DNA from 2 places in the Nesterenkonia aerolata genome. Region 2 is predicted to be linked to the other one. Evidence: predicted binding sites of a transcription regulator. Region 2 holds the regulator's gene; the other holds the start of a gene.
The links. The regulator HspR, encoded in region 2, represses chaperone genes until heat shock. The targets are predictions, from matches to a motif close to AAGTTGAGTCNNNNNGACTCAACTT.
Positions count from the first base shown of each region.

Region 1: the regulator HspR is predicted to act here: its motif matches at 3,272-3,296, upstream of clpB (ATP-dependent chaperone ClpB).

Region 1 is NZ_JAVKGR010000006.1:60,984-67,060, forward strand. Features, by position in the region: gene RIL96_RS06845 (hypothetical protein) at 1-325, opposite strand, end outside; gene clpB (ATP-dependent chaperone ClpB) at 601-3,225, opposite strand; gene RIL96_RS06855 (DUF6318 family protein) at 3,622-4,407, shown strand; gene RIL96_RS06860 (hypothetical protein) at 4,848-5,615, shown strand; gene RIL96_RS06865 (ASCH domain-containing protein) at 5,696-6,077, shown strand, end outside.
Region 2 is NZ_JAVKGR010000004.1:177,445-183,521, forward strand. Features, by position in the region: gene dnaK (molecular chaperone DnaK) at 1-173, shown strand, start outside; gene RIL96_RS05830 (nucleotide exchange factor GrpE) at 184-837, shown strand; gene RIL96_RS05835 (DnaJ C-terminal domain-containing protein) at 1,036-2,031, shown strand; gene RIL96_RS05840 (heat shock protein transcriptional repressor HspR) at 2,031-2,528, shown strand; gene RIL96_RS05845 (LysR family transcriptional regulator) at 2,530-3,444, opposite strand; gene RIL96_RS05850 (AbgT family transporter) at 3,640-5,175, shown strand; gene RIL96_RS05855 (M20 family metallopeptidase) at 5,288-6,077, shown strand, end outside.

The sequences.
Region 1 (6,077 bases), on a different contig from region 2:
CCGGATGGCTCAGGACGACGACCAGCGTCAGCAGGCCCAGACCGATGTTCGAGCCCGGGTCCAGCAGGCCCCAGACGAACTGGAAGGCCATCACCGCACCCAGTGCAGCGGACACTCCTGCAAACCACAGGCGACTGAACCGCGACAACCTCGGCAGCTGTGTCAGCACGATGAACACCGTCATCGCGCAGCCGAGCAGCGAGGCCCCCAGGTGAACCGCCAGGACAGCGTCAAAGGAGCCGATCAGACGATAGAGCTGATCAGAGTAGAACAGAGTAGTCGGGACAAGCAGCAACAGAGTCACCGCTACGATGCTTTGCATCATCAGTCTCATGCGGTTCGCCTTTCAACCCCACCACCCGTACGCCATACGCCGACGGCTCCCAAACAACCCCCTCATGGCTTCGAAAGCAATGCCGGAATCACCGGACCCGCGACGCGAACCTACACCCAAAGTTCCGCGCGCGTAGGTCGCTAAGCGGTTCGCCCGAGTTCCTCAGGGACATGACGGATCTGAATCGTCGTCTTCATGCACAAAGCATAGACCCCCTAGACGCTGCATCCACACGAACTCAGAACCCGTCTGGACTCGGCGTGCACTCAGCCCTTCCGGACCACCGTCAGCCCGTGAGTGGGAGCGGCGAGCTCGCCCTCCTCCACACGCGGCTCCTGCCGGTCCACCAGCACAGTATCGCCGTCCTCAACGGACCCCGAGAGCAGCTCCTTGGCCAGCTGATCCCCGATTTCGCGCTGCACCAACCGGCGCAGCGGCCGTGCCCCGAAGGCCGGGTCATACCCGGTGAACGCCAGCCAGTCGCGGGCGGCGTCGGTGACCTCAAGGGTCAGCCGGCGGGCCGCCAGACGGCGCTGCAGCGAGTCGATCTGCAGGTTCACGATCGACCCCAGCTGCTCCATCGACAGCGGATCGAACATGACCGTGTCATCGAGCCGGTTGAGGAACTCAGGCTTGAAGGAGGCGCGCACCGTGTCCATCACGGCTTTCTCCTTCGCCTGCTGGTCCAGGCTCTGGTCCACCAGGAACTGCGAACCCAGGTTCGAGGTGAGGATGAGCACCACATTGCGGAAGTCCACAGTGCGGCCCTGACCGTCGGTGAGCCGGCCGTCGTCGAGCACCTGCAGCAGGATGTCGAAGACCTCCGGGTGGGCCTTCTCCACCTCATCGAGCAACACCACCGAGTAGGGCCGGCGTCGCACTGATTCGGTGAGCTGGCCGCCTTCGTCATAGCCGACGTAGCCGGGAGGCGCCCCGACGAGCCGGGCCACCGAGTGCTTCTCGGAGTATTCGGACATATCGATGCGGATCATCGAGCGCTCATCGTCGAACAGGAACTCGGCCAGGGATTTCGCCAGCTCCGTCTTGCCCACACCGGTGGGGCCGAGGAACAGGAACGAGCCGGTGGGCCGGTCCGGGTCCGCGACGCCGGTGCGGGCACGGCGGACCGCATCGGCGACGGCCGTCACCGCCTTGTCCTGACCGATCAGCCGCGAGCCGATGAGCTCCTCCATCTTCAGCAGCTTCTCGGTCTCACCCTGGAGCATGCGCCCGGCAGGAATGCCCGTCCACGCGGAGATGACCTCGGCGATGCCGTCGGCGTCGACCTCATCGGAGACCATCTTCGCCTCACCGGCTTCGCGCTCAGCGCCCTCTTCCTCCTCGACTTCAGCCAGCTGCTGCTCCACCTGGGGGATCTCCCCGTAGAGCAGCCGGGAAGCCTCGCCGAGATCACCCTCACGCTGGGCCTTCTCCGCGGCCGAGCGCAGCTCGTCGAGCCGGACGCGCAGGTCACCGGCGCGGTTGAGCTCACCCTTCTCCGCCTCCCACCGGGCGGTGAGCTCGGCGAGCTCCTCCTTGGTGTCGGCAAGGTCGGCGCGCAGGGCTTCGAGCCGCTCCTGGGAACCGGCGTCGTCCTCGCCGGAGAGCGCCATCTCCTGCATGGTGAGGCGGTCAACCTGCCGGCGCAGCTCGTCGATCTCCACTGGGGCGGAGTCGATCTCCATGCGCAGCCGGGAGGCGGCCTCATCGATGAGGTCGATGGCCTTGTCCGGCAGCTGACGGTCGGTGATGTAGCGATCGGAGAGCGTGGCGGCGGCGACCAGCGCGCCGTCGGAGATCGCCACCTTGTGGTGGGCCTCGTAGCGCTCCTTGATGCCGCGCAGGATGGCCACGGTGTCCTCCACGGAAGGCTCGCCGACGTAGACCTGCTGGAACCGGCGCTCCAGAGCGGCGTCCGATTCGACGTTCTCGCGGTATTCGTCGAGCGTGGTCGCGCCGATCAGCCGCAGCTCGCCGCGGGCAAGCATGGGCTTGAGCATGTTGCCCGCGTCCATGGAGCCCTCAGAGGCCCCGGCGCCGACGACGGTGTGGATCTCATCGATGAAGGTGATGATCTCCCCGTCGGAGCCCTTGATCTCGTCGAGCACGGACTTCAGCCGCTCCTCGAACTCGCCGCGGTACTTGGCCCCGGCGATCATGGCTCCGAGGTCGAGGGAGATCAGGGTGCGGTTGCGCAGGGATTCGGGGACGTCGCCGGCGACGATGCGCTGGGCGAGACCTTCGACGACGGCAGTCTTGCCGACCCCGGGGTCACCGATGAGCACCGGGTTGTTCTTGGTGCGGCGGGAGAGGACCTGGACCACCCGGCGGACCTCGGAGTCGCGGCCGATGATGGGGTCCAGCTTGCCGGAGCGGGCGACCTCAGTGAGGTCAGTGCCGTACTTCTCCAGCGCCTGGAAGCTGTTCTCCGGGTCCGGGTTGGTGACCTTCTTGTCCCCGCGGATGCCCGGCAGCGCGGTCTTCAGAGCTTCGTGGGAGGCGCCGTTGTCGGCCAGAGCCCGGCCGACGGGACCGTTGTCGGCGGCGAGGCCGAGCAGCAGGTGCTCGGTGGAGATGTAGTCGTCGCCGAACTCATCGGCCTCAGCCTTGGCGGCGCGCAGCACGGCGAGCCCCGCCTGGGAGAACTGCGGGGTGGAGACGGACGAGCCGGAGGTGCTGGGAAGCTGACGCATCAGCGCGGAGGCGCGGGTGGAGACGGCATCGACGTCGGCGCCGGTGGCCTTGAGCAGGGCGACGGCGACGGACTCGCGCTGATCCATGAGCGCCTTGAGCAGGTGTGCGGGTTCGATCTGCGGGTTGCCCGCAGTGTTGGCGTTGGCAGAGGCGGCGGAGACGGCCTCCTGTGATTTGGTGGTGAGCTGAACGTCCATAGGTGAGTGTCCTTCCCAGTGCGGGTGCGTCCTGACCCGGCCTTAAAACTTGAGTCACTCATACTCAACTTTATGCAGTGCCCGTCTATTCCGGTGCAGCGCGCTCCACTCTCCAGTGTCTCCGGAGACACTCCCCCTGGCCACACCCCCCTCCCTTATCGAGTATCCCTGGCTTTGTGAGATATCCCGCCGCATGTTCCACGGGATATCTCACAAACCCAGGGATACTCGATCGTCGGGACGAGGGGTGGGGCGCCCACCGGATAGGAGCACCTGTGTGGTGACAATGCGCTCGACATTACTTTTCCACAGGTCAGGTCACCGCGATGGAGCAGGAGCGTCCGGTGTGGTTACACTCTTCGGCGGTATTGACACGGAACTGACGTGAAGAGACTCGTGACCGAGAAGGGGAGAGGGATGCTCTCTAATGTGGCTGGTATGCACATGACCGCTGATGTACAGGTGCCAGCGGGGCGGCAAACGGTGCCGACACCGTGGCTTCGGAACGCCGCTTCGGTAGCGGCGCTGACTTTGGTACTGGCCGGATGTGGCGGCGAAGCCACCGAGGGAGAGACCGAGCCGTCAGAAGAGGTGACTGCTTCGGATCCTGGTGCGCAGGCAGGAGCCGAAGAGGAACCTGACGATGAAGCCAGCGAGACTAACGACGAGGACAGCAACAGCAGCGACGACGGAGCTGATTCCAACGAGCCTGTTCCGGCATCCTCTGATGGTCCGGCAGAGAACTGGCCCGAGCCGGAGAAGCCCGATGCCATGTTCGAAGAGACCGAAGAGGGCGCTGTGGCGGCGCTGGAATACTGGTGGGAAGCCCGACAGTACGCCCGTGACACTGGTGACGTCACTCCGCTAGAAGACGCCTCAATGGATGAATGCCGTATGTGTGAGCATGAAATTGAGCTAACGGAGCGTGCGTACCAGCAGGGCATCTGGTTCACTCAGCAGCCAGACGACCCTCGGGATGCTCGCGTGGAGATGGTCGACCAAGACATAGCACTCATTCGTTTCGAGTTAGACCCTGGAGCGTTCCAGGGGTTCACAGATGAAGGAATCCAAGAGGATTCGGATGGTGGCAGCTCAGAACCGTGGGAAAGTGATGTAGTTTTCGACGGTGAGTGGAAAATTTTTGAGATGGAAATCATGATTAATCCCGAGGGTGAATCATGATAAATTTTATCCCTCTGCTGACTATTGCATTAACAAGGCAATCTTCCGGGGAAGATGTGCTATCAGAAATTGCCGATAATGCCGTAAGGGTCGAAGTCGAACGTATCGATCCTGGACGCTCTGATTCTTCGGGTAACGAAAACCCGGGCGGCGAGGAAAGCTCGCAAGACCAACGACAAGACCCGGGACTCCCTACTCCGGACTCGAGTTCACCGGGTCGGGATACAGAGCCTGGTCAGCCAGGAGGAGGACCTCCTGCTTCCCCTGGTGAGGAATCCGGTGGGGGTTCCGGCGGGGATTCGGGGTGGAGCATTCCCCCTGAGTATGATCCTGAAGGCGCCTGCCCTGATGGTCAGGTCTACGCGGGAATCGAGCAGTGTGTGCCCGAGACCATGCGACAAGACTGTGAGAACCAACTCAACAGCACCTACTTGCGGACCATGTCCTTGCTCGACGTCGAGGGATTCTGTGAGGGTTTCGGCCGCTACGAGACTGAAGACTACTTGGCCATACGCATCGATGAATCCGGCCCCACCGACACCGGTAACACCGGGCAGCCCCCGGCTCAGCAGCCTGCCCCAGAGGCGCAACAGGTGACCGAAGAGGACATCGCCGTAGAGATCACCACAGGATTCGCGGAACTGGGCATCGAACCAGCCACCGTGGAGTTCCAACCCGATCTGCTCGGGTTTGGATATGTCGATCGCGACACCAATATCTACGCTGAGGTCGATCAGCAGACGGTCACCGAGGAAGTCCTCGGTGAAGACCTCGAGATCCGGGCCACCCCCGTCGAGTACCGGTGGGACTACGGTGACGGGGCCACTGCCACCACTACCGAACCTGGTGGACCCTTACCTGAGGTCACCTCGGCAGGTGAGCCGGTCAATCCCACCGATACCGAGACCGCGACCTCCCACGTCTATACCGAGACCGGCCGGTTCACAGTGACCGTCGAGACCGTCTTCACCGCCGAGTTCCGCTTCCAAGACGACGAAGACGAGGACTGGATCGAGATCGAGGGCACGGCCGTATTGGAGTCCTCACCGGGCGAAGCTGACATCTGGCGAGCCTCGAGCCGGCACGTCTCCGGCGAATGCGAGCACCAGGACCAATGGGGCTGCGACGGACCGGTGGAGCTGGAAGACGGAGATGAACTGCCCGAGATCTTCCGTAACGACCGCCAACCACCCCACACCGAGCCGTAGTCCACGCCACGGAACCTGGAAGCACCACCGCGGCGTGAACGAGCCGAGCAGGACCACGGGAGTCCGATAACGTGATCCCCATGCTCACCCCTGACCTGCGCCACCTGGTTCATGACGCCACCACCTATGCCCGGCAGCACCATGACGACGCCGACCACACCGTCGCCGCGGCACTGCACACCGACTCCGGGCGTACCATCATGGGGCTCAACGCCTACCACTTCCTCGGCGGCCCCTGCGGCGAGATCTCTGCACTGGCACACCACGCCGCAACCTGCCCCGAGGATCCGGTCCGCGCCGTCGTCGCCGTCTACGGCCCCACGAGGCAGGTCATCTCGCCGTGCGGAAAATGCCGTCAGGTGCTCTATGACATCGACCCGCTCATCCGCTGCGTGATCCGCACCCCTGCGGGCCTGGAAACGCGGACTATCAGGGAACTGCTCCCCCACCCCTATGACCAGC
Region 2 (6,077 bases):
CCGCGTTCGAGAAGCTTCAGGCCTCCCAGACCAAGTTGGGTGAGGCGCTGTACGCACAGTCGGCGGAAGGCGCCGAGGGTGCTGATGGTGCTGAGGGCGCGGCCTCCGGTGAGGACGAGGACATCGTGGACGCCGAGGTCGTCGACGAGGACTCTGACGACGAGAAGAAGTGAGGAATCCCTGATGGCAGATGAGAACCGGAATCCCGAGTCCCACTCCGGCGACGAGGGTTCTGGGGCCCAGGACCCCATCAAGGACCCGCTGCGTCAGGCCGAGGAGGTCTTCGAAGGTGTGACTGATGAGGAGGTGGAGGGCACGGTCGAGGACGCCGACGTGGTAGATGCTGAGGCAGCCGACGCCGAGACCGCTGAGGTGATCGACGGCGACGCCGTCGTCGCTGAGGAGCGTTCCACCTCGGATCTGGAGGCCGAGCTGCAGGCTGACCTGCAGCGGGTCCAGGCCGAGTACGTCAACTACCGGCGTCGGGTGGAGCGTGACCGCTCCGTGGAGCGGGAGCGCACGGTCGGCCAGGTGCTGACCGCACTGCTGCCGGTCCTCGACGACGTCTACGCTGCCCGGCAGGCCGGTGACCTGACTGATGGTCCCTTCGCGGCGATCGCCAACAAGCTGGAGAAGCTGCTCGGCGAGCAGGGCCTCGAGGTGATCGATGAGGTCGGAGCCGCCTTCGACCCGTCCGTTCACGAGGCAATCATCCAGCAGCCGCATCCGGAGATCGCCGCCGATCACGTCGCAGCAGTGCTGCGGGCGGGATACCGGCAGAACGACCGTGTGCTGCGCGCCGCGCAGGTCATGGTCTCCACCGGCCCGGCGGAGTGACCGACAGGTTCGTTCCTCGGTTGTACCGGTGACACTGTTTGTACCGGTGACACGGTGCCGGTTCGGGCCGGTCGACCCCGACGTCGGGAGTCGGCCGGCCCGAACCGCATCACAGGCATCCGCATCGCAGGAATCATAGAGACTTTTCAACATGCTGACCGGCAGGTCAGACTTTTCAGCAGGAGGAAGGGAGGCGCCGTGGCCTCACAGGATTGGTTGAATAAGGACTTCTACGCCATCCTCGGCGTCTCGAAGGACGCAGACGCCGCCGAGATCAAGAAGGCTTACCGTAAGCTCGCCCGCACCTACCACCCGGACACCAACCCCGGTGATGATGCCGCGGAACAGAAGTTCAAGGATGTTGGCGAGGCCTACACAGTGCTCTCCGACGCCGAGCAGCGTGAACAGTATGATGCCATCCGCGCGATGGGATCCGGGGCTCGGTTCTCCGGTGCGCCAGCTGGTGGTGCTGGTGGCGCGGCAGGGTTCGAGGATCTCTTCGGCGGACTGTTCAACACCGGCGGTGCCCCGCCGCGCGGTGGCCGTGGGGCACCCGGTGGTGCCGGCGGCTTCCCGGCAGGGTTCGAGGACATCTTCGGGAACATGGGCGGCGGCGGTTTCGGCGGACGGTTCGGCGGCGGCGCGCCGGCGAAGGGTGCCGACCGGACCGCGGAGACCACGATCTCCTTCGCCGGTTCCATCAACGGCACCCAGGTGGGTCTGCGCGAACCGGACGGTCATGTCATCGATGTGAAGGTCCCTGCCGGGATCCGGGACGGCCAGAAGGTCCGCGTCAAAGGCAAGGGTCAGCAGGGTGCCGGCGGCGCCGGAGATCTGATGGTCAGCGTGAAGGTCACTCCGCACCCGTTCTTCGAGCGCGACGGCGACGACATCCGCGTCCACCTGCCGGTGAGCTTCGACGAGGCCGTGCTCGGGGCGACCGTCTCGGTGCCCACTGTCCACGGTGAGCAGAAGCGGATCAAGGTTCCGGCCGGGTCTTCAACGGGTAAGACTCTGCGCCTAAAGGGGCAGGGTGTGCACCGGAAGGCGAAGCAGGGCGACATGCTCGTCGTCGTCGATGTGCAGGTGCCCGCGGAGCTCAGCGATGAGGCCCGAGAGGCTGTGGAGTCCTATGCCGCGGCGACCGCTGACCAGGATCCGCGTGCTGGGCTGGAGCAGAGGGCGAGGCTCTGATGGTTCCGCGGCGCAGAGTTCCGGACCCGGACGATCCGCGGCTGCGGGAACCGGGACAGCGGCATGCGCCGTTGTTCGTGATCTCCGTGGCCGCTCAGCTGGCGGAGATGCACCCGCAGACACTGCGCCAGTACGACAGGATCGGGCTGGTGATCCCGAAGCGGCAGGGTGGCCGTCATCGGCGGTATTCCCCGCATGATGTGGAGCAGCTGCGCGAGATCCAGCGGCTCTCTCAGGAGGGAGTGTCGCTGGAGGGGATCCGACGGATCATCGAGCTGGAGAACCGGGTGGAGGAGCTCGCCGGCACAGTGGAGTGGCTGCGTGATGAGCTGCGTGAGGCGCAGCGGCATTCTACGAAGCCGCGGTTCTTCGCGGTGGGGCCCTACGGTGAGGCGGAACCGGTGGCACCGGGGCGGCGTCCCCGGGGGAGCAGCCGTTCGCTGACCCGCACCCAGACCCGGGCACTGGTGGTGTGGGAGCCGGGTGCCGCGCAGTAGCTCAGGGCTGCGGTGTACCTATGGCCGCGCCGAGTTCGGTGATCATCTCTTCGACGAACACCATCTGTACACGGTCCGGTTGGCGCCACGGTGAGGTCTGCAGCTGAGCGTTGCGCAGGCGCAGCTCCGGGTCACGGAGCTCGACGAGAGATAGCCCGTAGCGGCGCGCCTCGTCCACTGCGAGTATGGACGCAAAAGCAACGCCACCACCGGTTCTGGCGAACTCCAGGAGGGCGTCGTGCTGGTCGGCCTCCAGTACGGGGCGCAGTTCCCGGCCCGAGCGGCGTGCCGCAGCGCGCAGCAGTTCGCGCTGTGAGCTCTGTCCCCTCAGCAGACCGTAGGGAAAATCCAGGACATCATCGAGTGCGAGCGATTCCCGGTCAGCCAGCTCATGTCCGACGGCCAGGACGACGCGCGTGGGAATGAATACTGAGTGTTCCACGCGGATTCCCTCGTGCGGGCGCGTGGAGAAGGTGGCGGCGACGTCGACCCGCTCCTCGCTGACCAGGCGTGTGGCCTCTTCGTTGCTGACAGTCTGCACCTCGAACCGGACATCTGGTTCCCTGACTCGCACACGGGTCAGGGCCCGTGCGACGAAGCTCGTCGAGAAGGCGCTGGAGCAGGCGATGCGGAGCAGAGGATCTGCCTGTGTGCCGTCGGCGAGGTCGCGGAGCAGTGCGGTCTCTTCGATCTCAGCACGGCGGATATGGGTGAGCAGCCGCAGTCCGGCTTCGGTGAGGTCGACGCCCTTGCCGTGCCGTACGAATAGTTCGACGCCGAGGCCGCGTTCCAGCTTCCTGATCTGGCGGCTCACAGCCGAGGGCGCGACCCGCTGTTCTGCGGCGGCGCGGTTCACTGACCCCCGCAGAGCCGTCTCACGGAAGTAACGGAGGTCGGTCGGCAGCAGCGTCTTCACGGTCTCCCTCTCAGCTCATCTCTTAAAGTGTTGCCTCAGAAGCAATGTTCACATGCTGCATCGGTCATAGCGAAGCAGTGCCGTCCAGGGTCTCGCCGCGCTAGGTTCTGAGGAAATCTCGGGAGATCGGGACGGAGCATCCGGACGAGCTGTGTGGTTCCGGCAGCGTCGTCCCCCGCTGACTCGGAGGGCACGATGCCACCACGGTCGACACGCAGAACAGCACAGAGCCGACGCCGTGTGCGAGGCCTGGATATCCTCGAGCGCCTGGGTAACAGGCTCCCCGAGCCGATGATCATCTTCGTCTGGCTCATCGGCCTGGTGATCGTGCTGTCCGTCCTCCTGTCCCTGGCAGGAGCCTCAGTCATCCACCCGGATACCGGTGAGGACACCGCGGTCCGCAGCCTGCTCAGCGGTGAGGGCGTGCGCTTCATCCTGGAGGACACAGTCAACAACTTCGTCGGTTTCGCTCCCGTCGGCGTGGTGCTGACGATGATGCTGGGGATCGGACTGGCAGATAAGACGGGTCTGCTGCAGGCGCTCATCCGCGGCACCATGCTGCGGACGCCGGCGTGGCTGCTGCCGTACGCGGTCTTCTTCGTCGCGAACAATGCCGTCATTGCCACTGACGCGGCCTTCCTCATCGTGCCGCCGTTAGCCGCGATGGTCTACCGGACTCTGGGGCGTCATCCGCTGGTGGGGATCATCTCGGCCTTCGCCGGGTCCTCGAGCGGTTATGCCTCCGGTTTCCTCATCACCGCCAACGAGCCGATGCTCGCCGGTATCTCCACCGAGGCGGCGCGCATCCTCGGAGAGGGTGGCCCCGAGGTCACCGCAGTGGACAACTACTACTTCATGATCGCCTCGATGATCGGCTGCACGCTGGTGGGCGGTACCATCACCCGCTTCGTCATTGAACCTCGTCTTGGCCTCTACGAGGGCGAGCACACGGTTTCGGCGGAACCGCTGACCACCTCGGAGAAGCGCGGTCTGAGCGCAGCGGGTCTGTTCACTATCGTCTACATCGGTGCGGTGATCGCCGCGGCGCTGGTCCCTGGCTCTCCGGTACGTGGAGAGGGCGGGGATGTGACGACCTCACCGCTGCTCTCCGGGGTGGTTCCGCTCCTGTTCATCTACTTCGCCCTCGTCGGGTTGGTCTACGGCGTCACCGCCAAGGTGCTCTCCGGCGGACGGGATGTGGTCGAGAAGTTCGCGGACGCCATCGGCAGCATGCGGTTCTTCATCGTCGTGATCTTCTTCATCGCTCAGTTCAGCGCCTATTTCACATGGACCAACATCGGGCTGTGGATCTCTGTCAACGGCGCGGACCTGCTGCTCGCCATGGATGCCACGGGTTTCGGCGTGCTGCTGGGAGTGATCGTGGTCTCGGCGCTCCTGACGCTGCTGATCACCAGCGGTTCGGGGCTCTGGGCGATCCTCGCGCCGATCTTCGTCCCGATGCTCATGCAGGTGGGGTTCCACCCGGCCGCAGTGCAGATGGCCTATCGGATCGGGGACGGTTCGACGTCGATGATCACCCCGCTGATGCCCTACATGGTGGTCATCCTCGGGTTCATGAGGGAATGGGACAGGGAGGCCAAACTGGGGCACATCCTGTCGAACACTGTGCCGTATGCGATCGGTGTCTTCCTTGTTCAGACCGGCCTCTTCCTGGCGTTCTATGCTTTCGGCATCCCGATCGGACCCGGCATTGACTTTCATCTTGAGTGATACAGCCCCCATCTCCGAGGCCCGCATATTCGGTATGGGACCGTGATCCTGACCGGCTCGTCGGCAGCCCACCAGATAAGTCCCTCAGACACCCCTGAAGAAGGAGAGTTCAGTGACCCGACAGGACGCGATCACCCAGGCCCATGAGTATGCCGACTCCGGAGCGCTGCTGGCAGATGTCAGGCGCCGTGTGGCCTATATGACGGTGAGTGCTGAGCCTTGGGGCGAAGCCCACACTCGTCGATACTTCGAGGAAGAGATCCGCCCGGTTCTGGACCGGATGGGCTTTTCGGTCAGGGTTCAGGAGAATCCGACCTCGCCCGGACATCCGTTCCTCTTTGCTGTGCGGGAGGAGCCGGAGTCCGAGCTGACCGTGCTCACCTACGGTCACGCCGACGTCCAGCCTCCACAGGAGGGGCAGTGGGATGAGGGTCTGTCGCCCTGGGACCTCACAGTTGATGGTGACCGGTGGTACGGACGTGGGACCGCTGACAACAAAGGTCAGCACAGCGTCAATCTTGCCGTGTTGGCGCAGGTTCTCGAACAGAGGCAGGGGCGTCTGGGTTACACGCTGAAGCTCCTTCTCGAGTCTGGTGAGGAGGTCGGATCTCCCGGGCTGGAGGCGATCTGTGCGGAGTACGCGGAAGAACTCTCCGCCGATGTCTTCATCGGATCCGACGGACCCCGGTCTCTGGCGGAGAGCCCGACGCTGTTCCTCGGTGCGCGAGGAATGAGCATGCTGCGCCTGGAGGCCGATCTCCGTGAGACCTCCTATCACTCTGGAAACTGGGGTGGGGTCCTCGCCAACGCCGGGACCGTGCTGGCTGCTGCGATCAGCAGCCTCGTCGACGGCAGAGGTCGTATCCAGGTTGAGGGGCTGTTGCCTCCGGCGATTCCACAGA